DNA from 4 places in the Mesobacillus subterraneus genome. Region 1 is predicted to be linked to each of the others. Evidence: predicted binding sites of a transcription regulator. Region 1 holds the regulator's gene; each other region holds the start of a gene.
The links. Region 1 encodes Rex, which represses fermentation and respiration genes when NADH is low (regulators of the CRP and FNR family bind a similar motif). Its sites were predicted from a motif close to TTGTGAAATATTTCACAA; they were not measured.
Positions count from the first base shown of each region.

Region 1 (7,754 bases):
TCTTGGTTTTGAAGAATACTTTGAAGGTAATGGGGTGACGGTCGTAGAATGGGCTCATTTAATTGGAGCTCAGTTGCCTGAAGAGCGATTGCTCCTTCAATTATTTCTTGATGAAGATGGCGCTAGAAGAATCGTTGCTGAGCCAAGGGGCAATCGATATGAAGAATTATGTAAGGAGATTTTTTAAATGAAGGTATTATCGATTGATACGTCCAATTATGTTTTAGGTATTGGTTTGCTTGATGGTGAGAACGTTTTGGGCGAGTATATCTCCAATATAAAAAAAGAATCACTCCGTACGAGTCATGCCTGCAATTCAGACATTGATGGCAGAGTGTAATATAAAGCCTGGGGATCTATCGAAGATTGTTGTCGCTGAAGGACCTGGATCATACACTGGTGTCCGGATTGGAGTGACGATCGCGAAAACAATGGCCTGGACATTGAAGATTCCGTTATCAGGCGTCTCGAGCCTTGAGGCTGCAGCAGCAACGTCTGGCCGTTATTTTGACGGGTATGTTTCTCCGTTCTTTGATGCGAGGAGAGGACAAATTTATACAGGTTTATATAAGTTTGTGAATCAAAACTTACATATTGTGAAAGAAGACCAGCTTGTCATGTCAGCTGATTGGGTAAAAGCCTTAAATGAAAAGAACAGCAGAATTTTGTTCACGAGCAATGATTTGATACTCCATGAAGAGGTCATCAAGGAGGAGCTTGGCGACAAGGCAATTTTTGCAGCTATCACAGAACAGAATCCTAGACCTGCAGAGCTTGCATTATTGGGACGGGATAAAGAGGCTGTTGACCTGCATACATTCGTTCCTAATTATATCCGCCTGGCAGAAGCAGAGGCTAATTGGCTGAAAGCACAAAAGACTAAAAGTTGAGTGGGAAGAGAAGATGAATAAAACGATAACGATCCGCAATATGACGGTTGATGATCTGGATCAAGTGATGGAAGTAGAGGTTAATTCCTTTACCATTCCATGGAGCAGGGAAGCATTTTTCAATGAATTGACGAAGAATCAGTTTGCACAGTATCTAATAGTAGAAGTGGACCAGAAGGTAGTCGGCTACTGTGGAGTGTGGATCATCATTGATGAGGCACATATTACAAATATTGCCGTGCTTCCGGAATACAGAGGATTGAAGCTGGGTGGGGCGCTTATGGGCAAGGTAATGGAACTGGCTCGTGAGTTCGGCGTATTAAGAGTGACGCTTGAAGTCAGGGTTAGCAATGGAAGGGCCCAAAAACTTTATCGCAAGTTTGGATTTGAAGAAGGGGCTATTAGAAAACAGTATTATACAGACAATATGGAAGACGCTTTAGTAATGTGGGTGAATTTATAATGACAAAAGATCAATTAATAATGGGAATAGAGACGAGCTGTGATGAGACGGCTATAGCGATTGTGAAAAATGGACGGGAAATCCTTGCGAATGTCGTCGCCTCTCAGATTGAGAGTCATAAGCGATTCGGCGGCGTAGTTCCAGAGATTGCATCAAGGCATCATGTTGAACAGATTACGCTTGTATTAGAAGAAGCATTAGCACAGGCAAATGTGGATATTAAAGACCTGGATGCCATTGCGGTAACGAAAGGACCAGGCCTGGTGGGTGCATTATTAATCGGGGTAAACGCAGCCAAAGCGCTGGCGTTTGCGAATGGCATTCCACTGATTGGTGTACATCATATTGCCGGCCATATTTATGCGAACCGGCTTGTAACGGAGATGAACTTCCCGCTGCTGTCACTTGTAGTTTCTGGCGGGCACACGGAGCTCGTATATATGAAGGAGCACGGTCATTTCGAGGTTATTGGCGAGACAAGGGATGACGCAGCAGGTGAAGCCTATGATAAGGTTGCAAGGACATTGCATCTTCCATATCCGGGTGGGCCGCATATCGACAGACTTGCTCATGAAGGAAAGGCGACAATTGACCTCCCCCGTGCATGGCTAGAGGAAGGCTCTTATGATTTTAGCTTTAGCGGGCTGAAATCGGCTGTGATCAATGTTGTGCATAACGCAAGGCAAAAGGGTGAAGAAATTGCTCCTGAAGAACTAGCAGCCAGTTTCCAGGCAAGCGTTATAGATGTACTTGTCACTAAAACTCAAAAAGCTGTGAAGGAATATGGAGTAAAACAGGTTCTGCTTGCTGGAGGAGTTGCGGCGAATAGAGGTTTGAGGGAGAAATTATCCACAGATTTTGCTGATTCAGATGTGGAAATTGTTATTCCACCATTGTCTTTATGCACAGATAATGCTGCGATGATTGCAGCTGCAGGAAGTGTTTTTTATGAAAAAGGCCAACGCGCCGATTTAACTTTGAATGGAAATCCAGGTCTAGAGATAACTATCCACAACTAAAGTCGTAAATGAAAAAAAATGTTGTCAGACTCTTCTGTGGATATGTGGGTGTTTTACCTACACAATTGTGTATAATGTGGAAAACTCTCTGGATAAGCTATAAATCAATCTTTACTATATGAATAACTATGTGAACAAAAAGTCCCGGTTTTTAAATCGGGACTTTTTTGTGGATTATTTGGAGGAAAATTAAAGAATTTAATATAAAAAATGATTTTCAATGCCATTTTACAAAAGAGAAGTTGAATGTAGACAACAATTTAAACAATTAAAATCACTTTTATAGCGAAAATCTAATTTTTATAGCGAAATTCTTGATAATATAGTGAAAATCTAATTTTTATAGCGAAAACGAAAATAATATAGCGAAAATCACATTTTTATAGCGAATTGGAAATTTCATTTGTTTTTTTCCAATTTTATATGAGACTAAATTAAGCTTAGGTCTAGAATGGATTTTCTGTACAAAAAACCGGACACAACCATGCCCGGTTTTTTCTAAATACTAAGCCAGCTCTGTCCACTCTTCCATCAATTCATCGAGTGTCTCTTTTGTGGCTTCAATTTTGCTATTGATTTCTCCAGCTTTTTCGTGATCCTGGAAGATTTCAGGATCACAAAGCAATTCTTCATATTCAGCGACTTCCAACTCTAGCTGTTCAATTCTTGCTTCCACTTCTTCCATGCGGCGTTTGCGCTGGCGTTCGAGTTTTTTGGCTTCTTTGTCCTGTTGGTAGGAGGTCTTGTCTTGCTTTGAGTTGTCCACAGCACTTCCTGAAGCTTTGGCGGCCTGCTCGGCCAGTGCTTTCAGCTCTTCCTGCTCAAGCTTTTTCTCTACGTAATAATCGTAATCGCCAAGGTATTCAGTTGAGCCACCACGGTCTAGCTCAAGGACCTTTGTCGCAATCCTGTTGATAAAATAGCGGTCATGTGAGACGAACAGGATGGTACCTGGATAATCAATAAGTGCATTCTCAAGGACTTCTTTGCTATCAAGGTCGAGGTGGTTTGTTGGCTCATCCAAAATAAGGAAATTTGAATATTGCAGCATCAGCTTGGCAAGTGCCAAGCGCGCTTTTTCGCCACCGCTCAGGGTGGAAACGATTTTTAGGACATCGTCTCCTGAGAATAAGAAGTTCCCCAGGACTGTACGTATCTCTTTTTCGGACTTCAATGGGTATTCATCCCAGAGTTCATTCAACACCTTTTTGTTCGAGCTAAGCTCTGCCTGTTCCTGATCATAGTAGCCAATCGATACATTGGAACCGTATTGAATATTCCCTGTAATCGAAGGCAGTTTCTCAACAATTGTTTTTAATAAAGTTGATTTACCAACGCCATTCGGTCCAACCAGTGCCGTGCTGTCTCCACGTGAAAGATTGAACGTGATATTTTCTGATACGATATCATTCTGATACCCGACAGCAAGTGTATCGGCTTTGAGAACATCATTACCGCTCTGGCGTTCGATTTGAAAGCTGAATGAGGCGGATTTTTCATCGCCCTTGGGCCTGTCCATGCGGTCTATTTTTTCAAGCTGTTTCCGGCGGCTCTGAGCACGCTTGGTTGTAGATGCCCTGGCCAGGTTCCTCTGGATAAAATCCTGAAGCTTGTTGATCTCATCCTGCTGTTTCTCAAAAAGTTTCAGATCACGTTCGTAATTCGCGGCTTTCTGTTCTAAATACGAGCTGTAATTGCCAGGAAACTTCGTCAGCTGGTGACGAGAGATTTCATAAACCTGGTTCACAACCTTATCAAGGAAGTAGCGATCGTGTGAAACGATCAGAATGGCTCCGTTATAGCCCTGCAAATACTGCTCAAGCCAGGACAGCGTGTCAATATCCAGGTGGTTCGTCGGTTCATCTAGAATCAAAATATCCGGACGGGTCAACAAAAGCTTCGCCAATGCGAGTCTAGTTTTCTGTCCACCGCTTAAAGTGGATATTTTTGTGGAATAATCAAAAGAATGGAAGTTCAGACCGTGCAGGACGGAACGAATATCGGCTTCATACTGGTAGCCGCCTTTTTCCTTGAACTGAACCTGAAGCAAGTCATAATCTTTCAAAACCCTGTCGTATTCTGTCTGGTTGGAGAGAATGTCAGGATCCGACATTTTTTCTTCCAATCTGCGTAAGTCTTTTTCCATGCTGTGCAGATGGTCAAAAACAGCCAGCATTTCATCCCAGATGCTTTTTTCGGATTCAAGTCCGGTATTCTGAGCGAGATAGCCAATCATTGTCCCTTTAGGACGGATGATTTCACCGCCATCATGAGCTTCATACCCGGCGATGATCTTCAGCAGGGTTGATTTTCCTGCGCCATTCCTTCCAACAAGCGCGACACGGTCGTTGGTCTGTATTTCAAACTTTATATTCGATAAAATAAGATCAGCAGCAAAATATTTTGATAGCTGATTAACCTGTAATAAAATCATTATTTTTCACCTCTATTGCCTTAGAGATAGTGTAACTCAATAATATAGGCACGGCAATATGTGTGAACTGCGATAGGGGGATAGTGTAACCCTGAGTATTGTGAATACTGAAACAAAGTTCACACACAAGTTTGACAAAATAGTGTATCATTTGATAGAAAGGAGCTTACATATGGCAGAATTTACTCACTTTAATGAAGAGGGCAGAGCGAAAATGGTCGATGTCAGTGAAAAACCAGAGACGGTCCGCACAGCAGTCGCCCATTCAAGCATAACCGTGAACGAAGATATATATAGTAGAATCACTGAAAATAAGATGAAAAAAGGGGATGTACTGGCTGTCGCGCAGGTAGCGGGCATCATGGCAGCAAAAAAGACATCTGAAATCATCCCAATGTGCCACCCTATTCCTTTGACAGGGATTGACCTTTCATTCGATTGGGAGCAAAATGGTAATGACTATATCTTAAATATCGCCGCAGCTGTAAAAACAAAAGGGAATACAGGTGTAGAAATGGAAGCGTTAACAGCAGCTTCAGCATGTGCGCTGACTGTTTATGATATGTGCAAGGCCGTTGATAAAGGCATGGTGATTGGCAAGACGTATCTGGTCGAAAAAACCGGCGGTAAAAACGGTGATTTCAAGAGAGAAGAAAAGTTGAGATAGAAATACGGACAGGGTGGAGGATGGAGAATGACGAATGATGCTATGAAGATTCCGCAGGCAACCGCAAAACGTTTGCCACTGTATTACCGGTTCTTATTGAACTTGCATTCTTCAGGAAAGCAAAGGGTATCATCCGCGGAGCTAAGTGAAGCGGTAAAAGTGGATTCAGCAACAATCCGAAGAGATTTTTCCTACTTTGGAGCTTTAGGTAAAAAGGGATACGGCTACAATGTGAATTACCTGCTTTCCTTTTTCCGTAAGACATTGGATCAGGATGAACTGACGAAGGTTGCCTTGATTGGTGTCGGTAATCTGGGAACAGCATTTTTGAATTATAATTTTTCAAAAAACAATAATACTAAAATTGAGATTGCTTTTGATGTGGATCCTGGTAAGGTTAACACGAAGATCGGCGACGTGGCAGTGTATCACATGGATGATCTTGACAGGGTTGTCGTCGAGGAAGGAATCCAGGTGGCTATCTTGACTGTTCCTTCAGCGGTAGCACAGCCGATAACAGACCGATTGGTGCAGGCGAATATCAAGGGAATTCTGAACTTCACGCCGGCAAGGCTGAATGTGCCGCCTTCCATCAGAATCCATCACATTGATTTGGCGGTTGAATTGCAGTCATTGATTTATTTCTTAAAACATTATCCAACAGATACGGAAACAACTGAATCAGTGGAATAAAAAAATAGCTCCTTGCTGAAGGAGCTATTTTTTCTGTACATTCTTCAGTTTGAAATGGAACATGATCATTCTAATGCCTGATCCAAAATCGAACGTGGCTAGGGCAACAAGTAAATAGCTAAAGAATCCCCAGCCTGTCTCGGTTACATTCTGGATGGCAAAATAGGTAAACAAGCTGCCTAACAAGATGTAGACAATGCCTGAGAATAAAGGCGATTGCTTCATAACTTAAAATCCCCCAATAAAGCTTTGAATTTTCTCTGCTTCTTTTATCATTCTCTCAATGTCTTCCCTAAATACAGATTGAAGCAGGACAACCATTGTATTCATAGTAACGTGGGCGATTATCGGCACGATGATCCGTTTCGTTTTGACATAAAGGAAAGCAAAGGTGAAGCCCATCGCTGAGTACAGGATCACATGCTCCGGCTCCATATGCGCAAGCGCAAAAATGACAGAGCTGATCAGCGCGGAGAAAAAGAAATTCATTTTCTTATGCAGACTGCCAAATATGATTTTACGAAAGACGATTTCCTCTAATATTGGGCCGATAATTGAGCTGACCAAAATGATGACTGGGAACATTTCAATCAGTTTAATGATTTCCTGTGTATTCTCCGAGCCCATTTCGATGCCAAGCATATTTTCGATGTTGGCAGCTATTGATTGTGCGAACAGAGCAAGGAATACACCTGCGAAAGCCCAGGCAGCAGAACTTGCCGGAGATGAAGCATCACGTAGGTCAGCCTCTGTCTTGCGTTCTTTCCTTAGAAGCAGAAGCACGATCACAAGTGTCAGTGAAAAGCTGATTACGAGCCAGTATGGAATTGAGAGTGTCTCCATTTCCTCAAGGCTTTTTCCCATTGCAGCTCCGATAATGGCAACAATCGGGATGCCAATCAAGCTAGAAAGCTGCATGGCAATATAGGCAATAATGACGTACCAGTATTCCTTTTTCAATAGGATAATCTCCTTCTATTCGGATCGGTTTATGTGTATGCCATAAAATCTTTAATAAAGAATGTTATCTATCCATTTTACTAGTAATCATCAGGAAAGTTCAAATATCAGGGTGTCATTTGAATGTTTTGGTTAAAATTCCTTTGAACTGGCATACTCTTTAAGGTGTCCTTTTTTTGCCAGGCATACTTCCAAAGCACGAAATATAGGACTTGCTGTCGAAGGGAAAGAGGTTAGATTTAACTGCTGAATTTTATAAAAAAAGTTAGGCTTCACACTTGCAAAAAAAATTGAGATTCATTATTATATAAATTGTGTTAGCACTCTATCGAGGAGAGTGCTAATAAAAAATTCTACATATAATTTGAGGAGGTTGTTTCACTTGATCAAGCCACTAGGAGATCGCATTATTATCGAGCTTGTTGAGTCTGAAGAAAAAACTGCAAGCGGTATCGTTTTACCCGACACAGCGAAAGAAAAACCTCAAGAAGGTAAAGTCGTAGCTGTTGGAACTGGCCGTGTACTTGAAAACGGTGAGCGCATTGCTCTTGAAGTTGAAGTCGGTAACCGCATTATCTTCTCAAAATACGCAGGCACAGAAGTGAAGTACCAGGGAACTGAGTACCTG
Region 1 is NZ_CP129019.1:4,158,815-4,166,568, reverse strand. Features, by position in the region: gene tsaE (tRNA (adenosine(37)-N6)-threonylcarbamoyltransferase complex ATPase subunit type 1 TsaE) at 1-187, shown strand, start outside; partial or broken gene tsaB (tRNA (adenosine(37)-N6)-threonylcarbamoyltransferase complex dimerization subunit type 1 TsaB) at 188-890, shown strand; gene rimI (ribosomal protein S18-alanine N-acetyltransferase) at 904-1,353, shown strand; gene tsaD (tRNA (adenosine(37)-N6)-threonylcarbamoyltransferase complex transferase subunit TsaD) at 1,353-2,372, shown strand; gene LC048_RS21640 (ABC-F family ATP-binding cassette domain-containing protein) at 2,878-4,806, opposite strand; gene moaC (cyclic pyranopterin monophosphate synthase MoaC) at 4,979-5,473, shown strand; gene LC048_RS21630 (redox-sensing transcriptional repressor Rex) at 5,501-6,166, shown strand; gene LC048_RS21625 (YdiK family protein) at 6,191-6,391, opposite strand; gene LC048_RS21620 (CPBP family intramembrane glutamic endopeptidase) at 6,395-7,126, opposite strand; gene groES (co-chaperone GroES) at 7,509-7,754, shown strand, end outside.

Region 2 (7,754 bases), 740 kb from region 1:
ATGCGAGCATCGCAGTCAATGCAATAACGGGTACAATCCAGAGGACTGGGTTTTCTGAGTAGTTGTTGAGCAATGGCGTCCTGTTCACAGTTGCCAGGAAAAATAGTGACAACATTGCGGGAGCCACTCCAGCTAAAATTTTGGAAAATCTGTATGCTCGTACCGCCGTTTGCCCAGCTGTCTTCAGCTGAATCCAAAGAGAGCCTGAAAGCAGGAACAAGGAGACAAACAACCATCCTCCCAAAATGCCGTAGCCATTCAACAGGCTGAACAAATTGCCTTCATAGCCATTGGGGCCGATCAACAATCCGCGGTACAGGTTGGCGAATGTCACCCCGAATAAAAATGCGATCAAGAAGCTCCCTGTGAAAAATCCCCATTTACACGTTGCCTGCCACAGCGGGTTGTCATCCTTATGCATGAATTCGAGTCCTATGGCTCGGATGAACAAGGCAATGAGCACCAGGAATAACGGCGTATACAAAAAGCTGAACATATCGGCATAGACAGCTGGAAAAGCTGCGAAAGTCGCTCCCCCAGCGGTAATCAACCAGACTTCATTCCCGCCCCAGAACGGACCGACTGCCTCCTGCAGCTGGTTGCGCTCCTGTCGGTTTTTCGCAATGAACGGGAACAGCATTCCGGTCCCAAGAGTATAACCATCGAGGATAAAATAAACCGTCCAAATCAATCCCCACAAACCGAACCAGATGATTGCAAGTGTATCATGAGACATGCTTCACGCCTCCTTCAAGACCATATTTAACCTCAGATTCAGGACCTTTTTTCGCGTATTTGATGATCAAGTAAACATCTGCTATCAAGAGAACCGTATAGAAGATGACGAGCGCCGCCAAAGAGAAAACCACTTGGGACATAGCAATTGGCGATACCCCCTCCGATGTTTTCATCAATCCGTACACAACCCACGGCTGCCTTCCTGCTTCTGCTACCATCCATCCAGCATTGATCGCGAGGTATGGAAGCAGCACAGAATAAAGGACCAACTTCAAGTACCGAGGTGAGTACTCCAGTTTATTTTTCCGGTAAAGATACAAGCCGTACCAGGAAACCGCCAGAAAAAAGACTCCGAGTGCTACCATGACCCTGAATGCGTAAAAGACCAGTTCCACGTTCGGGCGTTCATCTTTAGGGATATCATTCAAACCAGTGACTTCCCCATCAAAAGAGTTAGTATAGAAGAAACTGCCCAGTTTCGGTATGCTGATGGCCTCAAAAGCATTACGCTCGTTTTCCTGGTCGGGAATCTGGATCAGGTGGAATGGCATGTCCTTTTGTGTTTCCCAGACTGCCTCCATCGCTGCGCCTTTTGCCGGCTGCATTTTCGCTGCGAACACACCGGACTGGTGGCCGATGAATGGCGTCAAAGTTGCTGAAAACAGAGCCATCGCCAGACCGTACTTAAATGACTTTTTATAAAATGCTGTTTCATTTTTCCTAAGCAGATGATAGGCACTGATCGCCATCATAAAGAATGCACCGACAATATAGGCACTAATAACTGTATGTACGAACATATACCAGGCATACGGATTGGTGACAAGCTCTGAAAAGCTTTCCAACTCGACACGGCCATTGTTCAGGACATAACCGACTGGATTTTGCATGAAACCATTTGCTGTGATAATCCAGAGTGCCGAAATATTCGTGCCTAGAGCCACCATCCAAATCGAAATCGCCCGCAGCTTCGGTGAGAATTTATCCTTGCCAAAAAGCCAGATGCCCATAAAGGTCGACTCAAGGAAAAAAGCGACCAGAGCTTCAATCGCAAGCGGCGATCCGAAAATATCTCCCATATACTTTGAGTACTCGGACCAGTTCGTGCCGAATTGGAATTCCATCGTAATGCCGGTAATCACGCCAAGCACAAAGTTGATGGCAAACAATTTTCCCCAATAATCCGCCATCCGCTTATACGTTGGATCAAGAGTGCGCGCATACTTTGTTTCCATGATGGCGACGAGAATGACTAAACCAATCGTTAATGGAACAAATAAGAAGTGATAAAACACAGTAACTGCAAACTGGATCCGACTTAATATCAGGACCTCTTCCATCAATGGTTCCTCCCAAATCTTTAGTTTGTGAAAAAATTAACATAATGATAATTCTATTTTAAAAAAACTTTGTGAGTAATATCGAAGATTTATGTAGAGAATTTGTGACAATTTTATCCTTTCGGTGTGATGCTGGTCACAGACAAAAATGATCAGAATATGCCCCTGGTTCAGTATGGACCAGCGCTGAAACTAAAAAAACAGGACCTGTTAACAGATCCTGAAGTGTTAAATATTACCTATATTTGAAGGGTCTGTACTGACTCCTTGCTGGCCGGGCACCCAGTTCGCCGGAACACCTTTGCCCGTTTGCTTGGCATATTCAAAAGCTTGGAGAATCCTTACGTGCTCAGGAAGGTTGCGGCGGCCGACATTCCCTGGATAAATCAGCTTCGCTCTGATGATTCCATCAGGATCTACGAATATTGATGCCCTGAAGCTAGCTCCTGTAGTCTCATCTAGAATCCTATAAGCCCGGCTAATTACCTGTGCCCTGTCACTTACCATTGGATACGTAACGTTCTTCAACGATGGTGAAGTCTCCTTAAAAACCTTGTGAGAATAGACGCTGTCTGTGCTGACTGCCAGCAATTCAGCACCCAGTGCCTTTATAAAAGGGTAAACAGCGGCGACCGCCGCCAGTTCTGTAGGTCAGACAAAGGTGAAATCACTTGGGTAGAAAAATAAAATGACCCACTTGCCCCGATAATCCTCGAGGTTAATCTTCTTTATGTCACCATTAATCAACGCATCTGCAGTAAATAGCGGAGCCTGGTCATCACGGCTTGCGCAAAAAACAGTCGGGCACTCTACCAAATCCTGAGCGTACAATTTATCGTCCATTTCAGCATCCCTTTCATTCGTAAAATTTCTTCTATACAATCATATGCAGTTGATTTTTTATATTTCAGGTTACATCAGGAAAAACTACTTTGGATAAGAAAAGCGCAAGCGCCTTGGTTAGCTCCGACAAGCGCTGGAGGGCCTGACAGTGAAGTCGTTGTTTGACATCATTGGCAGGACCGAAACGTCTCGAGGAGTTAGGAGCCGCAGCTGGACAAGCGTCTCGAGGGGCTAGGCGCTGGAGCTGGACACTAATCCAAGTGTCAAAAGCTTATACTTTTTAAAGTAAAGGAGGGTTCATGAATGAGCAGAGGCAAAGAGTTCAACCACAAGAAAAAGGGCCATCCCGGAGACTTGCCTGCAGGTGCACTGAAAGCAAAGCGACCTGGGACAGAAGCGCAGGAAGATGAGGAATTCCTCGTCGTCCAGGAAGCGTTCAAAAACCGTGTAGAGGAAGACGAAGTGTAATGATTCTAGGACTCGGCTAATAAAAGCCGAGTTCTTTTTTGATTGAAACTTTTTCCTGAGGGAATCGTATATGTAGTTATTCACAGCTTTTTAACAGCCGGACATAAAAATTGAGGAGGAATAAAATATGATCGTAACTACAACTTCGACATTGCAGGGAAAGGAAGTTGAGAAATATCTAGGAATAGTCTCCGGGGAAGCGATTATATTAAAAAGCAAATGTTTGTAATGGGGATAACATGTGGATGAATCAGATAATTCACTAACTACTTTGCCCTTAAATCTACATGCCGTTTACACTTACAGCACTGATATAAATTAGGCGTTACTTCTTTATGTTTTTTCAACTTCCTGCAGGTCTGGCATGACATTGTAACATGCCTTCCTGTGGATTCATCATTGATGACCAGATCCTCTTCTTCAAGTTCTACTTCTAAATCCTCAATAACCTCTTCTTTCTGTGAAAACAATGCGTATGCGAACACCGCTGACAGCAATCCTGTACTGAAGCTCACCAGGTCCACATCGTTACCTCCTTTCGCTTAGCACATATTCAATTGACCCTTGGTTCCGAACCGGTAATACCTTATAAGCAGTGTGGACGGCAAACTCACGTTGTAGCTCAGATACCAGCTGCACGTTGTCCAGGCTCTTTTCGATTAATAGCCCTGCCAGGGTTGTTGACCGCATGTTGCATGCTGTGGCTAGCTTGTTCAGCTTCTGGTTCATCCTGTTCGTCATGGACACGTTCACTCTGTTTACTTTCTTTCCGCCTAAGCCCTTCCCTTCAATCATATTTTAATCACTCCCTTCCATTTGTCATGACAATTGACAGTGTCAACCCTGTAACAGTGTTACGAAAGAGATCAGGAGGGAGGAGGCGGTATTACCTTCCCACCACAATCTTAATGCCTCCCTTTTCGCTTTTCTGGGCAATCTTTAGTGCGGATTCTTTCTTCTGGATATCTGCCCAAATGAGGTCCTTCACGTAGCCTCCGAAGTTCATTCCCTCCAAGTGTCTGAGCATCTTGACGTCCTTTTCTTTGGTTTTATTAAAAGATACCGGCTTTACTTTTTTGTTCTTACTCATCCTCCTACCCCCCTTCTACTCGTTTAATAAATGGTATTACTGGTGATACCACTTTATGATAAATATATTTACAAACTTTACCTGTCTTGATAGGCTGAAATTGGAATATTATTAGGAGGGGTGTTGTTTAATGAAAAAGGCATTTAAGATTATAGTTGGGCTATTTGGCGGTTTATTTTTACTCGTTGTGATTGCCTTGGTTGTAGACATTTCAAACGATGAACCTAAAGAGGTAGTCAAAGAATCAACCCAACCCGTAGAAAAAAATGAAATGAATTCGGAAAATAAACAAACTTGGGAAGAAAAGGTGAATGAGGTAGCTGCCAAAAACGCAACTGAAACGGAAAAGTTCGATGAAATAAGCTTATTTGCTAATGACTATGAAGCGACAGAAGATGAGATAAAAGATTTTGAACAGTTTATCATTCAAGAATACAAAGCAGGTAAATACATAATGGATATTTCTAATCATGAATATATGTTAGGAAACATTTTTAAATCTCAAGTGGTTGAGGGGTATTACCCAGAGGGAGAACCAATGAAGAATTTCGCGTTCGATTTCTTCCAAAATTCAAAGTATAACTATCGTAAGGTTGAGAATATGACTAGTGGATCAACCTTGGCTAATGAAAGACAAATGGATAAAGCACTTGAAGAAATGGGAAAATGAGTGATAAATGGCTATCACCATTAGAATCACATACTTAACAAGAGGTATGCGATCGCAGCGTGCAGGCTCCTTTCCACTCCGAGGCAGGACACCAGAAACTGTAGCATCTGACTGGATCAATGAGATAAAAAAAGAAATGGATGTTGATGGATTGATTTCTGTCATTGTAGATGGGAAAGAGGATATAACTGAAGAAGTCAATATTCTGATAAAAGTCTCTCTTGATGAGTGAGGCTTCTTTTTTTGCATTTAAATTGAATATGATTAATCCGATATAAACGATAAATAACTTTTTGCACTTTGAAAGGAGTTGTTTTTGTTTTGCATCCTGAAAGTTTAGGAGCCATTCTGAGGATGGAAAGATTCAAAAGAAACCTGACACAAGAACAAGTTTGTAAGGCCCTTCAAATGAAATCAGAAACACTTAGTAAGATTGAAAACAATAAAAGCGTTAATGGAAAGACAATTAAAAGGTTGATTGATTTTTATGAATTAGAAAATGGAAAAGCTCCTTTCAATTGAGTAAATATTAGCACACACTTTTCACTTATTACTGCTAAAGTTATCGTTGGAGGTATAGTCATGTTAGGATCAAACGAAGTTATTTTAGAAGCGTTTTTTGAAGCTTTTACACCTGTGTTGAAGTCAATTTTAATTCCAATATTATTATGGATTGTGATTCCGGGCATAGTTACCCAGGTTTTACTCCAGAAAAAAAGCGCCTACACAATTGGAGCTTTTATAGGGGTTATTGCAATGTTTACAATAGTCCCATATTCTAAAAGCGGTTTTTAATAAATGTTAAATGTGCCATTTTTATTGGTAAATAGCCATTTGTGAAAGCTAATGAAATGCCTGGGTTTGTCGAAAATTGTAACTATTTGCGGAAATGTTTTTCTGATAAATAGAGCAATAGCCATCCACCTATTATTTGTAAATGTTATAATTTATTTACAGAAATAAACAAAAAGGGAGAGTCGAGCCCGTGGATGTAGCTTTACCGAAACAATTTACAAGGCATACTATGTACTCATTGCTAGGTGCAGTTATTGATAATGATTTAGGACCAAAGGATTCAAGAATAAATTTCGATTTTTGTAAATTGCAATTCATTGAACCTGCGGGGATAACGATTCTTAGCAACCTCTTTGAGTGGTTAGTTAGGAGAGGAGTACATGTTACAATAGAATGCCCTGATGGAAATGAAACTGGAAACGGACATGTTATTCAATTTTTGGATGATTCTAGGTTCTTTCTCCGTTATATTGGTCATACTATTACCTCATCTCCTTCTGTGAGACAAACAACAATACCCTTGCAACTGATACCATATTCAAACAGTTATCAGTGGCTACGAACTGATTTTGCATTTTGGCTTTCGAACCAACTAGGTGTAACCGTTCAGTCACTAGATAATATAATTATGTGTTTTGGGGAAATTTTTAATAACATAAATGATCATGCGCAGGAAAATACGGGGTGTATTTTCGCTCAACATTTCCCTAACCTTAAGGAAATCAAAATTGCAATCTCTGATTTCGGGGTTGGAATTCCGAATAACATTCGACAAATAGAACAAAGTCTACAGGATCATTTTGCGATAGCTCGGGCAACGGAAGAAGGAATCACTTCCCGTACTTCACCAAGAAACCTTGGCGCCGGGTTGCATACATTAATAGAAAATGTGGTAAAGGATATTGGAGGAGCTGTTCATATCCATTCAAACTATGGTATATTAAGTTGTGCTTTAGGCAACAATGAAGTTTATAAAACACCTGTTTTAATGAATAAGTTCTATCCAGGTACTTTTATTGAAGTGGTACTAAGGACAGATCATATCGAAAATATAACTGATTATGAGGAGGAGTTCGAATGGTAACAATTAGGATCAAGGACCATGTAGGACGCTGTTACTCCAACCACGATGGTAAAATCATTCAAGCAGTTCTAAAAAAGAATTTGCAATCTGGTAAAACGATAATTGTCTCTTTTAATGATATTGGGGGCGTAACCTCTTCGTTTGTAAATACAGCGTTCATTGAATTACTCAATGAGTATGATTTCAGTTACATTAAGAAATCAATCCGTTTTGTTAATTCTACAAAGCAAATTAATGACATGATTAAAAGTCGATTTGCATTTGAAACACAGAGAAGAAGGAATTTACAGGTTGTTTAAGTTAATCTAAGCCCCTCTCAAATGAGAAGGGCTTAGTTTTTTACCTCTTAAGAAACTCCCCAACAGCCTGGGCAGTAGCAAAACGATCAGGACCAGAAAGCAGCGTGACTTTATCTGCAACAATACCTTCCTTGGATCCACCGACAACATAAAGCTCCTTAGCCACTTCCTTTCCTTTTGCAACAGATCGCAGATAAATTGGAGCTCCTAACTTAATCGAAAGCCTCTCCGCTGCAGGGAAGTCCTCAAATCCGTTAATGACGACTGCTTTTTCTAACATATCATCTTCCTCCTTCGTTTTAGGTGTTGGCTTTGCTGCAGGTTTAGATACAGGTTGTTTTAGCCGTCTTAGTTCCTTATCAACGGCAGCTATAAATGCTTTCCATCTTCCTTCGCTTAAAATTCTATGTGGGCAATACTTACCGCT
Region 2 is NZ_CP129019.1:3,414,472-3,422,225, forward strand. Features, by position in the region: gene cydB (cytochrome d ubiquinol oxidase subunit II) at 1-736, opposite strand, end outside; gene LC048_RS17705 (cytochrome ubiquinol oxidase subunit I) at 726-2,078, opposite strand; gene LC048_RS17710 (peroxiredoxin) at 2,307-2,921, opposite strand; gene LC048_RS17715 (hypothetical protein) at 3,083-3,205, shown strand; gene LC048_RS17720 (hypothetical protein) at 3,225-3,389, shown strand; gene LC048_RS17725 (heavy metal-binding domain-containing protein) at 3,517-3,618, shown strand; gene LC048_RS17730 (hypothetical protein) at 3,656-3,913, opposite strand; gene LC048_RS17735 (hypothetical protein) at 3,918-4,184, opposite strand; gene LC048_RS17740 (hypothetical protein) at 4,276-4,479, opposite strand; gene LC048_RS17745 (hypothetical protein) at 4,610-5,149, shown strand; gene LC048_RS17750 (hypothetical protein) at 5,157-5,381, shown strand; gene LC048_RS17755 (helix-turn-helix domain-containing protein) at 5,471-5,671, shown strand; gene LC048_RS17760 (hypothetical protein) at 5,732-5,944, shown strand; gene LC048_RS17765 (ATP-binding protein) at 6,135-7,028, shown strand; gene LC048_RS17770 (STAS-like domain-containing protein) at 7,022-7,327, shown strand; gene LC048_RS17775 (peptidoglycan recognition protein family protein) at 7,368-7,754, opposite strand, start outside.
Region 2: LC048_RS17705 (cytochrome ubiquinol oxidase subunit I) is a predicted target of Rex. The motif match lies at 2,104-2,121, and genes of this name have one in related genera.

Region 3 (7,754 bases), 1.1 Mb from region 1:
CATACCAGGTCAAAAAAACGGCGGATATATATAGAACAGCGGTCAGACTCAGGACAACTATGCTCCATGTCAAAGGACTGGTAAAAAGAGTCCAGTAGTCCAATTCAATTCCTGATGGAGTCTCTTCCACAAACCCTCCTTCTGAAATCGTGAGCACGATTGATAATGAGGCAGGAATGAATAAGCCGGTAAGTCCGTACAAGTACGTATACCTCTTGTGCTTCAATCCGCCGTAAGTGGTGAACGCATAATAAGCGCCGCGGATTGCTAGCAACACCACTCCGATGCTGGCCGGAACGAGCAGGATAGTTCCGTAATAATATGCTGTTTTAGGAAAGAAACCGACAATTCCCACGAAGAAAAATACAAGGAATACATTCGTGACTTCCCATACAGGAGATAAATAACGCTGGATAATCCCTGTCAGGATATGCTGCTTTCCTCTGAAAAGACTATATGCATTGAAAAAACCTGCCCCGAAATCGATGGAGGCGACGATGACATATCCAAAGAGAAAAATCCAGAGGACCGATATCCCGATTAGTTCAAGTGTCATCGAAACTCACCTTCCTTCTCCAGTTCCCTGTCTGCCAGTTCCTGCTCAACTGTGTTTTTCCGGAACATCCTTGTTAATACAACAGTACTTCCGATTGCCAGTATCATGTATAAACCGGCAAACAAGATCAGCATCAAATCGACCTGCCCGCTCGTCGTTGCTGCATCCTCAACCTTCATGATTCCTCGAAGGATCCAAGGCTGCCTCCCGACTTCAGCGAACCACCAGCCAAGCTCAATCGCCACCATCGATAGCGGACCGCCGAAAACGATCAGCCAGCGATACCATCTTGACCGGATAAAATTCCATTTCAGCCACACACCCACAACATAGACGAGCGAAAGGGCCATCATCCACATCCCAATCGTTACCATTCCATCAAATAAATAATGGATATACAGTGGAGGGATTTCATCTTCAGGGAATTCATTAAGTCCAATGACCTCTGCATTCGGATCGCTGTGAGCCAAAATACTTAACGCATAAGGAATTTCTAGCGCATATTTTACTTCGCCGTCATCAAGAACACCATACAACATCAACGGCGCACCCTCATCAGTCTCGAAGTGCCACTCTGCAGCCGCTAGTTTCTCCGGCTGGTATTCAGCTAGGTATTTTCCGGAAAAATCTCCGATGACCGCAGCAGCAATCGAAAAGATAAGACCGATTTTCATAGTTAAAAATAACGCTTTTTTATGGTATATATGATTCGAACCTTTTAAAAGCCTGAAGGCGCCAATCGAAGCGAGTACAAATGCCGAAGTCATATAAGCTGTCGCCAGCACATGGGCGACCTTTGTCGGCATCGCTGGATTGAACATCGCCAGAACCGGATTGATATTGACCAGTTGTCCGTTCACTAGATCAAATCCTTGCGGTGCATTCATGAACGCGTTCACGATTGTGATGAACACAGCTGAAAAAGAGGCTCCAACCGCAACCGGAATCAATAGCAGCAAATGTTTCTTCTGATTTTCAAAACGGTCCCAAGTATAGAGATAAATCCCAAGGAAAATTGCTTCAAAGAAAAACGCGAATGTTTCCATGAACAGCGGAAGAGCGATGACATTGCCTGCCAATTCCATAAAATTAGGCCAAAGCAATGACAACTGCAATCCAATTGCCGTCCCGGTCACAACTCCGACCGCAACGGTGATGACAAAGCCGCGTGTCCATCTCCTTGCGAGCAGGATATAATGTTCATCCTGTTTCTTGATTCCAAGCCACTGAGCAATCATAATCATTAACGGAATTCCTACTCCAATAGTTGCATAAATAATATGGAAGGATAATGTAAGCTCCGTTAAGACCCGGCTGAAAAAAACTGATTCTTCATTCCCCATTCTTCAATACCCCTTTTCTATCCAGCAAAAATTCTTCCGATAAAAGACAGGCCCATTATAGCAGCCACTAAAAAAGCAAGCCACATAAGCATTTTTTCTTGTTTTTTATACATAAAGTCACCTCGACAGTTTGTTCACTAAATCACATTTTTGTGCAGGCACGCGGACAATTCTTTTATACAATATAAATGTGAGAGAAATATGATATGTAACCCATGTTCGCTTCTTTCATTCCATTCCCATTCTCAGGGCGGTTAAAACGAAAAAAAGGAATAAGAAAATTGGACTGGTCAGGATGACGATAAATTTTAAGGAGCCAATAAAGGTAAATAATTTCTTGTCCTCTGTCAGGCCATCTGCTTCGATTCCCTGTATCAATTCAATAACACCCACAAAAAAAGGAATGAACTCATTCATTCCCAATAAGAAAAGCGCAAGCGCCTTGGTTAGCCCCGACAAGCGCTGGAGGGCCGACCTGTGAAGTCGTTCTTTGACTTCACCTGAGCGAACCGAAGCTGAAATGTATAGCCGACTGTCCAGAAACGGAGAAACTGGAGACTCCGACAAAGAAGCGCTTTTTGCTTCTGCCGGCGGAGTTGAAGTTTCGGAGTTTCTAGGAGGCGAAACGGGACAAGCGACTCGAGGGGCTAGGCGCTGGGGCTGGACAAAGAAAAGCGCAAGCGCCTTGGTCAGCCCCGACAAGCGCTGGAGGGCCGACCTGTGAAGTCGTTCTTTGACTTCACCTGAGCGGACCGAAGCGACTCGAGGGGCTAGGCGCTGGAGCTGGACATTTCTCGAAGTGAAATTTATGCTCTCTTATCTCTTAAAATAACCTCCGGCCTCCCGACTGGATAATATTCAACTGGCCCGCACGCTTTGAGGGCCGTTTCATCTAAGCAGTTCCTGCCGTCAAAGATGATCCGCTGGTTCATGACATTCAATACAGCTCCCAATTCTAGCTGACTGAACTCTTCCCATTCTGTGACAATAAACAGGGCATCTGCTCCTTTTGCGGCTTCTACTGCTGAGTCCACATAGGCAATGACATCGCCAATGACCTTCCTTGCGTTGCAGGCTGCAACTGGGTCGTATGCTGCAACCTTAGCGCCAGCTGCAGTTAAAGAACGTGCAATTTTTACCGATGGTGCTTCCCTGATGTCATCTGTTTCCGGCTTGAATGACAGGCCGAGCATGGCTATTTTCTTATCCTTTAATGCACTGAATCTTTTTAGTGCTTTTCCTACAAGCAGCTCTTGCTGATGGTCATTGATGGCGATCGTCTCTTCTAATAATGAAAAAGGAACCCCTAGCTCCCTGGAGGTGTGCAGCAGTGCTTTTACATCCTTTGGAAAACAGGACCCGCCATACCCTATTCCGGCATTTAAAAAGGCTGCTCCGATTCGCTTGTCAAAGCCCATTCCCTTCGCTACATCCCTGACATCAGCTCCGGCGGCTTCGCATAGATTGGCGATTGCATTGATAAAACTGATTTTCGTCGCTAAAAATGCATTGGAGGCGTATTTAATCATTTCCGCGCTTTTGACATCCGTCAACAGAAACGGAACGTTCAGCGGACGATACATCTCCTGGATTTTTTCAGATGCACTCTCATCGTCAGAGCCTATGATAATCCTGTCTGCTTTCAAGGTATCCTCGATGGCTGTTCCCTGTCGGAGAAATTCCGGATTGGAGACCATTTTGATCTCAACATTATTTTTCAGCTGCTCTAATAATAATTGTTTCACATATTGATTCGTACCCACCGGCACCGTGCTTTTCACCACAACCACACAATCACGGACGATATGCTCAGCAAGATCTTTTGCGGCCTGCTCAAGATAGCTCAAGTCCGCCTGGCCGTGGTCGCTCTGAGGTGTTCCGACAGCAATGATAATGATGTCCGCTTGGCTTAATCCTTGCTGATGAGACGTAGTGAAAGCCAGTCTTCCCGCGGAGGAGTTTTTAATAAGGAGCTCTTCAAGTCCTGGTTCATAAATCGGAGACTTTCCTTGTTTGAGGGTATCTATCTTTCTTTCATCAACGTCAATACAAACTGCTTCGTGGCCGATTCTGCCAGGCAGACTCCGGTGGATAATCCTACATAACCTGTTCCAAGTACAGCGACCTTCATATCAGTCACACTCTCTCTTCAAGACCGTCATCTCATACACATTTTTTACATACTCAATGACGTCTTCCCTGGTATCTTCCCTTTGTAATGCGAAATCCACCGTTGCCTTGATGAAACCGATTTTATCCCCGATATCATATCTCTTGCCCTCGAAGTTATATGCCAGTACTGCCTGCCGTCTATTAAGCTCATTGATGGCATCGGTCAGCTGCAGCTCTCCACTGTGGCCCCGCTGGAAGATTAGCCAGTACATCAAATATTTCCGGCCTTAGTACATAACGTCCCATAATTGCATAATTTGAAGGAGCCTCTTCTTTCGGCGGCTTTTCTATCAGCGCATCGATATAGAATAAATTCGGCTCCAGATTCGCACCCCTTTGGCTTGATGATCCCATATTTGCTGACATCACAATCATCAACTTTTTGAATGGCTACGACTGAGCTATTGCAGTATTCAAATACATTGATGATCTGTTTCATGCATGGGACTTCGGACATCACAATGTCATCGCCAAGCAAAACGGCGAACGGTTCATTGCCGATGAAGCTTCGGGCACAAAGGATGGCGTGTCCCAGGCCCAGCGCTTCCTTTTGCCTGACAAAATAGATATTAGCCAGGCTTGATATATTTTGGACCTCTTCTAAAAGATCAAGCTTATGCTTTTTTAATAAAGCATCTTCCAGTTCATAGGATTTATCAAAATGATCCTCTATCGATCTTTTTCCCCTGCCGATGATGATGATGATTTCCTCTATTCCTGAGGCTACCGCTTCTTCAACAATATATTGGATTGTCGGCTTATCAACAATCGGCAGCATTTCCTTAGGCTGTGCTTTTGTTGCCGGTAAAAATCTTGTCCCCAGCCCGGCTGCCGGGATAATCGCTTTCCGGATTTTCATATGCTGCCTCCCTTTCCATAGTCTTTTATATTCCAAGGGTCAAGATTTCGACACGTTAACGGCCTATCAAATCGAAAACTTCAATGAATAAAATTTACCGATTTCCCACTATCAGTGAAGAGGCCTGTAAACATTTTTTATAAATCGCGGCAGCAGCTTCGGAAGAACCTTCTTTCTTCGCTTCAACAGCATAGTCACCATCGCTTTTTTCTCTTCATCCGTAACCATCCAGTCATCAGGGATAGTTGAGACAATTTCCTCTATTAAAAAAATCGGGATTGTTTGAATCGACTCCAGGTGTTCGAAGAATGCATCTTCATTTTCAACAAATACTGCCATCAACTTTTGAGCTGCGCTCTTCCTTAATCCGATAGGCAGTTTTTCAAGGCCGGATATCTCCCAATTATATGACCCAAGAATCTCCGCGTGGTCGATGATCCATAAATAATAGCTATCCTTTGTATCTTCCTGTAAAAGAATATTCTTGCGTGTGCGATCCCTGTTGCCAAGCCAATAATCAAGGAGGATAATTCCTGCCAGCATTTCTGCATTCACAATCCCGGCAACATTCTTTACCTGGTGACCGTCAAGGCAGTCGGGCACATAAAGAGATGCAAATTGAAACTGCGTAAGAGTAAATTGATTGGAATCAGGAATCATTGCAGCAAAATTCTCGGGAATTTCGACCAGCCTGGCAAACGGAACCGGCAAACCGAGGTATCTTGCCAGGCAATAGGCCACCCATTCATTCGGCAACGACTTTTCAAACCCGGTCTGTAAAAATTTGACCACATAATCTCTGCCATCATCAAAAGCGATGAGATGGGCATTCGATTTCCCTGCTAATTTCCTTCGGTATGATACAGGTTTAATCACGACTGATTCCCTCCGTTCCCGCGTTCATGAACAATCTCATACAATAAATCAATATACTGGTCCGCTACGACTTCGATTGCAAAATGCTGCCGGACATGCTGGATGGCTGTCTTTGACATCTGCTTCTGCCTATCAGGGAAATCAATGATGGAGTATAGCTTATTAACAGCATCCTCGACATTTTGTCCGTAATAGAGCATTCCGGTCTTCTCCTGGAGGACCAGCTCCGTGACCGGCATCATGTTCGACGCTACTACCGGTACACCACATGCCATCGATTCAATAAAGGTGTTGCCGAAGGATTCAGACTTTGTCGTTGCCAGCGTGCAGCCTCCTGATTTACGGATTTTCGCGTAGACATGCGGCATTTGCTGATAAGGAATGACAGGGTGCCATTTGACAATGTCTGTCAGGTCTTCCTCGTGCCATTTCGCTGCGAATTCTTCCCTCTGGACGCTTTGAGCACCGCCAATCACCCAAATTTCGATATCATCTCTTTCAGCATTAATTCTTTTGGCTATTTCCAGGAGCATCAGCCAATTTTTCCGTTTATCCAATCGGCCAATCCAACCGATGATTTTCTTGCCCTCCGGCAACACCGGCGCTTGATGATAATCAATTTCCCTTTCCCTTAAAAGGCGGAAGAAAGATGTATCCACTCCGTTATAAATCACCTGGACTCGCTCAATTTCCGTTAATATGGAAACGACTTGCTTTTGATAATTGGAAGGGACAATGATGGTTTCAGGTACAATTTCCCTGAAGTTTTTTAAATGAGGATGTAGCTTGATAATTTCAGGGGTACGTGCTTCTATAATCACTGGACCAGTGTATTTCGCTTTTCGAATCCATTTATACGCATCCTTCGTATCGACTACGATAATGGCATCATAGTTACTGGATTGAATGATCCCAACAATTTCGTGTTCATCTTTCGTAAGGTAAACAGGAGCAATATCCTCCATGATATGAAGCCCGCCATGATCAGTCGTATACAAAAATTCAGTATCGATTCCATGCTTTTTAAAATAGAGCGCACGATTCCTCCACCCGGCGTTCACTCCACCAACGGTCAGCAGGCGCCAGATTACTAATACTTTCATTTTGAAATCTCCTCTCTATAGATTGGGCATCCACCAGTTGTGCATTACTTTTTCTTCTTACTTTTCTTGTTTCTCTTCTTTTTCTTATTCAGGCTCTTTATGATTTTGTCCCATGACGGATTTCCTTCAAGGCTGCTCGTTTTTTCAGCATTTTTATTAAAAAAAGAAGATAAATCTACATTTTGCATTTTCTTGGATTTCCCTTTAAGCTTTCTGGCTTTTTTAGAATCCAATCCCATTTCTCGTCCCTCCCAGTATTCATCGATTTTATCCATGACCGCATCAGGGTCTTCACCGCGGGCAAGCATCGTTTTCACCCATTCCTCCTTGAACACCTTCTGCATTATGTTTTCTAGCTGGCTCAAATGAATTTTTTTATCAGTAGTGGTTAACAGCTGGTCACTCACCTCGCGTAACTTTTCCTTATCCGTCTCTTCTTCAAGCAATAAATAATAGATTTCGCGGGAGATGTTCTCCATCTCGATATAGTACTTCCATTCTTTGTAAAGTTCCGGCTTCAGGGATTGGACATGATCTAAAAAGATTTTCTTATTCTTTTCACCAAGAGACGTCATCAGCTTCCTTGGGTAAGGATATACCCTGTCACGCCAAACGGCCCTGGCAACGTCAATCACCTTCAGACTGCCATCAGGCTGAAGATAAATTTGCCTTTTATGGTGGTCAATCCGGTCATAGCCAATCTCCTTAAAAGTGACCAGCATATTGATCAATTTCAGCGACAGCTCCTCACTCAAAGGCTGAGACTGCAAGTACTCCCGCACATCCACCCCCTTGATGATTTCCATAGCGATATATAAATCACCCTTCGCATACAGGCGCGGAAA
Region 3 is NZ_CP129019.1:508,974-516,727, reverse strand. Features, by position in the region: gene LC048_RS02545 (cytochrome d ubiquinol oxidase subunit II) at 1-556, opposite strand, end outside; gene LC048_RS02540 (cytochrome ubiquinol oxidase subunit I) at 553-1,899, opposite strand; gene LC048_RS02535 (hypothetical protein) at 2,390-2,623, shown strand; gene LC048_RS02530 (UDP-glucose dehydrogenase family protein) at 2,706-3,926, opposite strand; partial or broken gene galU (UTP--glucose-1-phosphate uridylyltransferase GalU) at 4,032-4,930, opposite strand; gene LC048_RS02520 (HipA domain-containing protein) at 5,042-5,806, opposite strand; gene LC048_RS02515 (glycosyltransferase family 4 protein) at 5,803-6,909, opposite strand; gene LC048_RS02510 (RIO2 family protein) at 6,954-7,754, opposite strand, start outside.
Region 3: LC048_RS02540 (cytochrome ubiquinol oxidase subunit I) is a predicted target of Rex. The motif match lies at 2,030-2,047, and genes of this name have one in related genera.

Region 4 (7,754 bases), 1.1 Mb from region 1:
TAGTTGATCATCAAAAAAAGATTTGAAATACATAACGATTCCTCCTGCATTTTTTGTTTTCATAGGTTCATGAATTCCGTACTCTTCTATACCCTGCACCATATTTTTTAAAAGTATTAAAATATGTCAGCGGGCGCTGCCTTAATTCCAATATATACCTACAACTGTATTTTACTTTGTATAACCCATTGCTTCAAATAAAAAACCTGCTCCGGTATGGAACAGGTCTAATTTCTCACGGTTCTTCTTCCCATAAAAATATATAAGATAATCGAGATGGAAACGGAAATGGTTGAGGCAATGTAGATGCTGCCATATCCGAGCCAGTGCCCAATCTGGCCAAAAGCCATTGCGCCGACCCCAACCCCTAAATCGAAAAAAGAGAAGAAGGTTGCGTTTGCCATACCCTTGCGATTCATTGGCGCATCCTGGACTGCCCATGCTTGCAGTGCCGGCTGGACGGACCCAAACCCGAATCCATATAACCCTGCTGCGATGAACATAACTAGGCTATTCGGCAGCCATGCCAGCAGAATCATCGCGACCATGATTAAAAACGTCCCTGGCAGGAAAATCGCACCGTGCCCCTTTTTATCATAGATCTTGCCTGCAAAGGAACGTGACAGCATCAGAGCCATCGCAAAAATAAAAAAGTACCACTGAATTCCCTCAATACCTTTCTGGGCGGAATAGAGGGGCAGAAAGGACGCGATTCCTCCAAAAGTCACCGTGATGAACAATAATAATAAAGATGGCTGTAATGCGGATTTCTCATATACATCCCATCTGCGCCGTTCCACTTCCCTGTCGCTTTTTTCAACTTTTTTATACGTGATCCTTGATGCTAATAGGAACGCAGTCAGGCCGAGAAAGGCACTAGCTAAAAACAGCTGTTTGAATGTAATAATTTCAGCAAGTGCGAGTCCGAGAGTCGGTCCCATCGCAAGCGCAACGTTTCCGGAGAGCCCAAAGTAGCCCATCCCTTCCCCTCTGCGGCGTGGAGGGATTAAATCCGTAGCAATTGTGCCAGAAGCAGTAGTAGAAAAACCCCAGCCAACTCCCTGCACTACCCTCATTAAAAACAAGAAGGCGATGCTGACTGCAAACCCAAATGAGCCCACCGAGACCACGAATATGGCCAGGCCAATCAAGTAAACAAAGCCTCTCCCCTTCGTTTCAAGCATTCTCCCTGCGAAAGGACGGACAAGCAATGCTGAAAAAGTGAAGATTCCTACGACGAAACCAATCAGCTGGTCATTGCCACCAAGCTGCTCTACAAACAATGGTATCGTTGGCAATGTCATTTGAAATCCAAGAAAAATAAAAAAGTTAGCAAGGAAGATGAATAAAAAATCCCTGCTCCAGATTTTCTCAGTGCCCGGATTTGGTTGAGTTGCTCCTGATTGTTGGTCCATGCTTTTCATCCTTTCTGTTAGCCCCTTTGCTTAGGCACTGTAACCAAAAATGTATCCTTTTTTTAGAGGTCATGTTCATCATTCCGTCAATTTGTTGTTGCATTTTTGTGAAAAACTTCACAATTAACTCATTTTTATTTCGGATTTTGATATATTGTAAGTGTAATCAATAATTACTTTTTTTTGAAGGGAAGCGATTTATATGTTTGCTAATTGGTTAAGAGAAAACAATATTGCTGCTGGCCTGTTGACTGTCATCAGGGTTTGGCTCGGATATAACTGGATGACTGCCGGATGGGGCAAATTGACTGGTGATGGATTTAATGCGACTGGATATTTGAAAAACGCAGTGGCGAATCCAGTTAAAGGTCCTGACGGTCACATGGTTTATGGTTGGTACGTGAACTTCCTTGAAAGCTTCGCGATCCCGAACGTCGAAATATTCAACTTCATCGTGCCGCTAGGTGAATTCCTTGTAGGACTTGGATTATTGCTTGGAACACTGACAACTGCCGCTATGTTCTTCGGCCTGGTAATGAACTTCAGTTTCTTCCTGGCGGGAACAGTATCTCACAACCCAACTGACATCTTCTTCGGCTTCATCATCCTGTTCGCCGGCTACAACGCTGGTAAATACGGTCTGGACCGCTGGGTCGTTCCATTCATCCGTAAAACTGTATTCAAAAGAGAAGTTGAGACTGCGCATAAAGCAGTTTAACTCATACTATTAACAGCGAGCCTGGCATTTGCCTGGCTCTTTTTTTTCGTATCAGCTCTGACTATTGTTTTGACTAGCTGTTTTTTGCGGGTAACTCTCTTGCCTGATATTTTGAATGGCTTCTTTCTGCCGTAAATTCCTCTGCATGTATTTTGACTGGCTTCTTTTTGCCGTAAATTCCTCTGACATGTATTTTGACTGGCTTCTTTTTTGCCGTGATCTCCTTCGTATTTGCTTCCCTCGCTATTTTCCGTTAATCCTCCACATGAGCACTTCTAAACTAATTTACCGTCATCACCTTCCCAAAGTGTTCAAATTCCTGACAATATGTTTTTGCTAATTTGTGAACAAGGACATTCGGTTCGCATTTAAATTAAGAAAGTAAATATATTGTAGTGTAATCAAATAATAATTCATTCTTGAAAGGGAGCGATTGATATGTTTGCTGAATGGCTAAGGGGAAACAAGATTGCTGCTGGCCTGCTGACGGTTATAAGATTATGGCTAGGCTACAACTGGATGGTTGCTGGATGGCATAAAATGACTGGGGAAGGCTTTGATGCAACTGGATATTTGAAAAATGCCGTCGCCAATCCGGTAAAAGGTCCTGATGGAAACATGGTTTATAGCTGGTATGTCTCTTTTCTGGAAAACTTCGCGCTGCCGAACATTGAGCTTTTCAACTTCATAGTACCGGTTGGTGAATTCCTTGTCGGTGTGGGACTCATCCTCGGCTGCCTGACAACTGCTGCCATGTTCTTCGGGTTATTGATGAACTTCAGCTTCTTCCTTGCCGGTACCGTATCCCACAATCCAACAGATATTTTCTTCGGATTCATTATCCTCTTCGCCGGTTTTAACGCAGGCAAATACGGGTTGGACCACTGGGTAATACCATATATTCGAAAAACAATCTTCAAACAGAAAGCATCTACTAAATGATTTGTCACGCCTCCTGAGCTTATGCAGGAGGCTTTTTGTACTCCCTTGTCTCAACTGGAGAACTTGGCTATAATTTCACATAGTACGCCTACTAGAATTGGAGCGATCCCTTTGTTCAATCTCGATGCAATAAAAAATCAACAAATTTTAAATAAAATCAATGAGAATATTTTGATTGCAAATGAGGATTACAAAATCGTTTTTATTAATGATTCTGCAATGAAATTATTAGCGCAAATTGGCCCTTATGTAGGAATTAATGATCCAGAAGAATTTATCGGGAGGGACGTAGGAGAGTTCCATGGCAGCCGCCCACAGAAAATCCTCGCCAAAGGTGAGTTCCCTCATTCTGCAAGCATCACTTTTTTCAATAAATTTTCGGCTGAAATTATGGTGGATATACTAACCAATAATGAAGGAAAGGAATGCGGATTTATCCTTACGTGGAAGGATGTAACCGAATTTGAAGAAACACTGGAGGAAAACAGAAAACAGCTTCAAATTCTTGATATGCCCGTCATCCCGCTTTCGGTGGACTCAGCAGTACTCGTTCCGATTATGGGAAAATTAACTGAAGATCGACTGGAATTGCTAGGGGAAAAAATCCTCTCACACAGCGCCCATCAAGGCAATCAGTTTGTCATTTTTGACTTTACCGGTGTTTCGGATGAACTGGATGCATCCATAGCGTTCCATCTGCAGCAGGTCATCAATGCCTTGAAGCTCATGGGTGTGCAATCAATTTATGTAGGAATCAGTCCAGAAATGGCCAAATCCATCGTGTTGAATGGTTTGCATGTTAATGTTCCAACTTTTAATACATTTGTCCATGGAATTCGCTACGTGTGGAAAGAAACTGGATTTGAACTAGTGAAAATTGAAGAATAATGAACAAAAATCATTGGATTAAGAAAACTGCATAATTAGTTATCCATAACTTAACAACTTGATAAATTCCTTTCCTATTAAGAAAAGCGCAAACGCCTCGTTCAGCCCCGACAAGCGCTGGAGGGTCGACCGGTGAAGTCGTTCTTTGACTTCACCTGAGCGGACCGAAATCGAATTGTATAGCCGACTGTCCAGAAACGGAGAAACTGGAGACTCCGACAAAGAAGCGCTTTTTGCTTCTGCCGGCGGAGTTGAAGTTTCGGAGTTTCTAGGAGGCGACACTAGACAATTCGAAATGCGGAGGCGACTGCCCAACTCCGACAAGCGTTGGAGGGCCTGACAGTGAAGTCGCTCTTTGACTTCATTGGCAGGACCGAAACGTCTCGAGGAGTTAGGAGCCAAAGCTAGACAATTCGAAATGCGGAGGCGACTGCCCAACTCCGACAAGCGTTGGAAGGCCTGACAGTGAAGTCGCTCTTTGACTTCATTGGCAGGACCGAAACGTCTCGAGGAGTTAGGAGCCAAAGCTAGACAATTCGAAATGCGGAGGCGACTGACCAACTCCGACAAGCGTTGGAGGGCCTGACAGTGAAGTCGCTCTTTGACTTCATTGGCAGGACCGAAACGACTCGAGGGGCTAGGCGCTGGAGCTGGACATTTCTCGAAGTGAAATTTATCCTTTCTTATCTATGAAAAAAGGCTTGGTCATAAACCGAGCCTATTAAGCTATTTATATAGATGAAAGATCGGAAACTGTTCTTTCATTCACTTCTTCACCTGTATTAACGGTTGATTTTGGTTCAAAGAAGATGACATGCGCTTCCTCCTCCGCAATGGGAAGATGCTCCACTCCTTTTGGAACAATCATGAATTCTCCTTCTTCCAGGTGCACATCATTATCCCTGAACTTAAGCAGCAGCTTTCCTTTCATGACGAGAAACATTTCATCCTCATGATCATGTTTATTCCAGATGAACTCACCCTTCAGCTTGGCGAACTTAACATGCATATCATTGATTTCCCCGGCAATTTTTGGACTCCAATAGTCACTAAAAAGCGAGAACTTTTCGCTGATATTTACCTTCTCCATCTTTGCCACTCCCCTATTCTGATGTATTTCCGAAAGGAAACTCTGTGTCTATCTCCCAATATTTCGTGACTGTATTCCCATTTGTTAAAATAACCCCTATTTGTACTTTTTTTGTTTTATTTTCAAAGGTCATGATGCCATGGGGTAAATAATCGTATGTTAAGCCGTTGTCAAATTTGAAATTACGCGGGCTTTCATTAATGTCTGATATGATTTTTGCAATCTCGTTCCTGTCTTTTAAAACCTGGATTGTCTCGCCTTTCATGCCGTGGATGGTCAGTTTATCAAAATCCCCGGAAAGTATCTTGTGATGGTACGCCCAATATAATGTAAAAAGGACGACACTCACCAGAATGAAAATTAATGATAAAAGTAATTTCCTTCTTGCCATGAATCCCCCTCCCATAATCATACTACCATTTATTTCATATCGGCTGATACAGTAAAAAGACCAATCCCGCAGTGGATTGGCCTTTCATTAATTTTCACAAAACAATAAGCTTAAAAATCGTCAAGCCGATACCAATCAGGAATCCACAGACAGCACCGTTCACCCTGATCCATTGCAGGTCTTTACCGACGTTGTTTTCCATCATATCAATCAGTGTTTCCGTATCAAGCTTGTCTAGATTCTCACGAACAAGCTTGCCGATCTTCGAATGATTTCTTTCAATCAGGCCTGCTATTTTAGCGTGGAGCCAGCTCTCGATCGCCGCCACTTTACCCTCATCTTCTTTGATCTCCTGTATGAACCTTTTCACCACTGGAGTCACGGTATTGTCAACAAAGCTGTCTGCTTCGATGAAAGCAATGACACGATCCTTTGACTTTGCCAGTACACCCCTGATTTGTCCAGTTAGATCCATATTCTCAACCATCATGTTTTTCCAATTCTGGATTTCGGACATTAATGCTTCGCGCTCATTTATGCTGCCAAGTTCTTTGCGGATTTTCTCAAGAATCATATGGCGGTAGCGATTATCTTCCTCCTGCAGGTTTTTCATTCTTTTTAAAATAAAGGACTGCAAAATGTTGCCGACTTTTTCTTCGGTGATCATATTGCTGAATGATTGAATGGCAAATTTCAACAGACCATCCGCTTCCGTAGTATCAATTGCTTGTTTTCCAAGTTTGCCAAGAACTATTTTTGCTTCATCCTGCGACGCCCACTTCTCCGTCTCCTTCAGTACATAATTAAATGCTGCCGCATCATATTCTTTCGCCAATACGTGGCTGGAGGCTTTCTGCAAGAGCTCAGAGGAATCTGCTGATAGAAGGAAGCCTTTGATTTCCTGTTCAATATTTGGCGCAAATCTTTCTACATCTATTTTTTTCACGACATCCAGGCTGAATGACTGGATGCTCTGCTTAACAGACTCAGAATGCAGTTCCTTCTCAACCGTTTCAAAAATTTTATCCAGAATATGAATCTGCTTGAACTTATCCATGATGCTCTCTTTCGTGAGCCAGTCATTTTCAAGCATATTAATTAACGCGCGCGTTACTTTATCACGATTTTTCGGCAGAAGCGCGGTGTGAGGAATTGGGATGCCCATCGGATGCCTGAATAGTGCTGTTACAGCAAACCAGTCCGCAAGTCCCCCGACAAGCCCGGCTTCAAAGCCTCCCATAAGCAGTTTGCCAATCAATGACTCCTGAAACGGCATCGTCGCGAGGAACCCCGCCCCCATAATCGCCAGCGAAATAGCCGCCAAATGTCTAGATCTCTTATCTCGATTTTCCATAAATCTCCCTCTGTTACTGTTAGATTGATTTCAAATGACATTCCATTACCTGTGAAAGGCTCGCAATGTCCTTTCAACTGCTCGTCCCGCTTGTATAGAGTTTACCTATGTGACCGTTGTTGTTTCGCAGCCTCATTTTGGCTTCTCATTTTGGCTAATAGATTTATTCTGTCGGACCTTTTTTGCTCTGCAGCATCATTTGACTAGTTAGTGCAGATTCTACTATAAAAGAACTATAGAGCCTACCAAAAAGAGTCTCTTCAATATTTTACCCAATATATAGGTGAGAAAGCTATAAAAAAGGAAAAGTCCCGGGAGCTTGGCGCCGGGACTTCATTATTATGGGTCTTTTACTTCATCCATTCTGGCTTTCCGAAGCCTTTGAATTCTTCATCGATGATTTCTTCAAATTCTGCAGATTCTACGACTTCTTTGATGTCCTTTGCAAATAGGGCATCCTCGTCTTTTGTATTGATGACGACACGGTTGCGGTATTGGTCTGGCATATTTTCCAGCTGCAGTGCCTCAAGCAGGTCCATTTTTGCTGCAAGCGCAAAGTTGCCAGGTACAGCTGAAAGGTCGACGCTATCTACTGCTCTTGGAAGCTGTGCTGCTTCAATTGGCTTGAACTGCAGTTTCTTGACATTGTCTTTTACATCTTTTTCAGAAACGGTAAGTGGGTCAGCATTAGGGTCAAGCTTAATCAAGCCAGCGTCTTCAAGAATCAAGAAGGCGCGTGCTGCATTTGTCGGGTCATTTGGAATCGCGATGGCAGAACCCTCTGCAACTTCATCCAGTGAATTGAACTTCTTAGAGTAAATCCCCATTGGCGCTGTTGGCACGACGATGACTTCCGATAGTTCAAGCTTATGTTCTTTCGCGAAGTTTTCCATATAAACCTTGTGCTGGAACAGGTTAGCGTCAAGATCATCCTTTGACAATGCCAGGTTCGGCTG
Region 4 is NZ_CP129019.1:439,183-446,936, reverse strand. Features, by position in the region: gene LC048_RS02200 (MBL fold metallo-hydrolase) at 1-33, opposite strand, end outside; gene LC048_RS02195 (MFS transporter) at 228-1,415, opposite strand; gene LC048_RS02190 (DoxX family membrane protein) at 1,618-2,133, shown strand; gene LC048_RS02185 (DoxX family protein) at 2,572-3,075, shown strand; gene LC048_RS02180 (STAS domain-containing protein) at 3,139-3,963, shown strand; gene LC048_RS02175 (hypothetical protein) at 4,109-4,303, shown strand; gene LC048_RS02170 (cupin domain-containing protein) at 4,694-5,053, opposite strand; gene LC048_RS02165 (hypothetical protein) at 5,067-5,444, opposite strand; gene LC048_RS02160 (DUF445 domain-containing protein) at 5,539-6,798, opposite strand; gene LC048_RS02155 (MetQ/NlpA family ABC transporter substrate-binding protein) at 7,149-7,754, opposite strand, start outside.
Region 4: LC048_RS02190 (DoxX family membrane protein) is a predicted target of Rex. The motif match lies at 1,521-1,538, and genes of this name have one in related genera.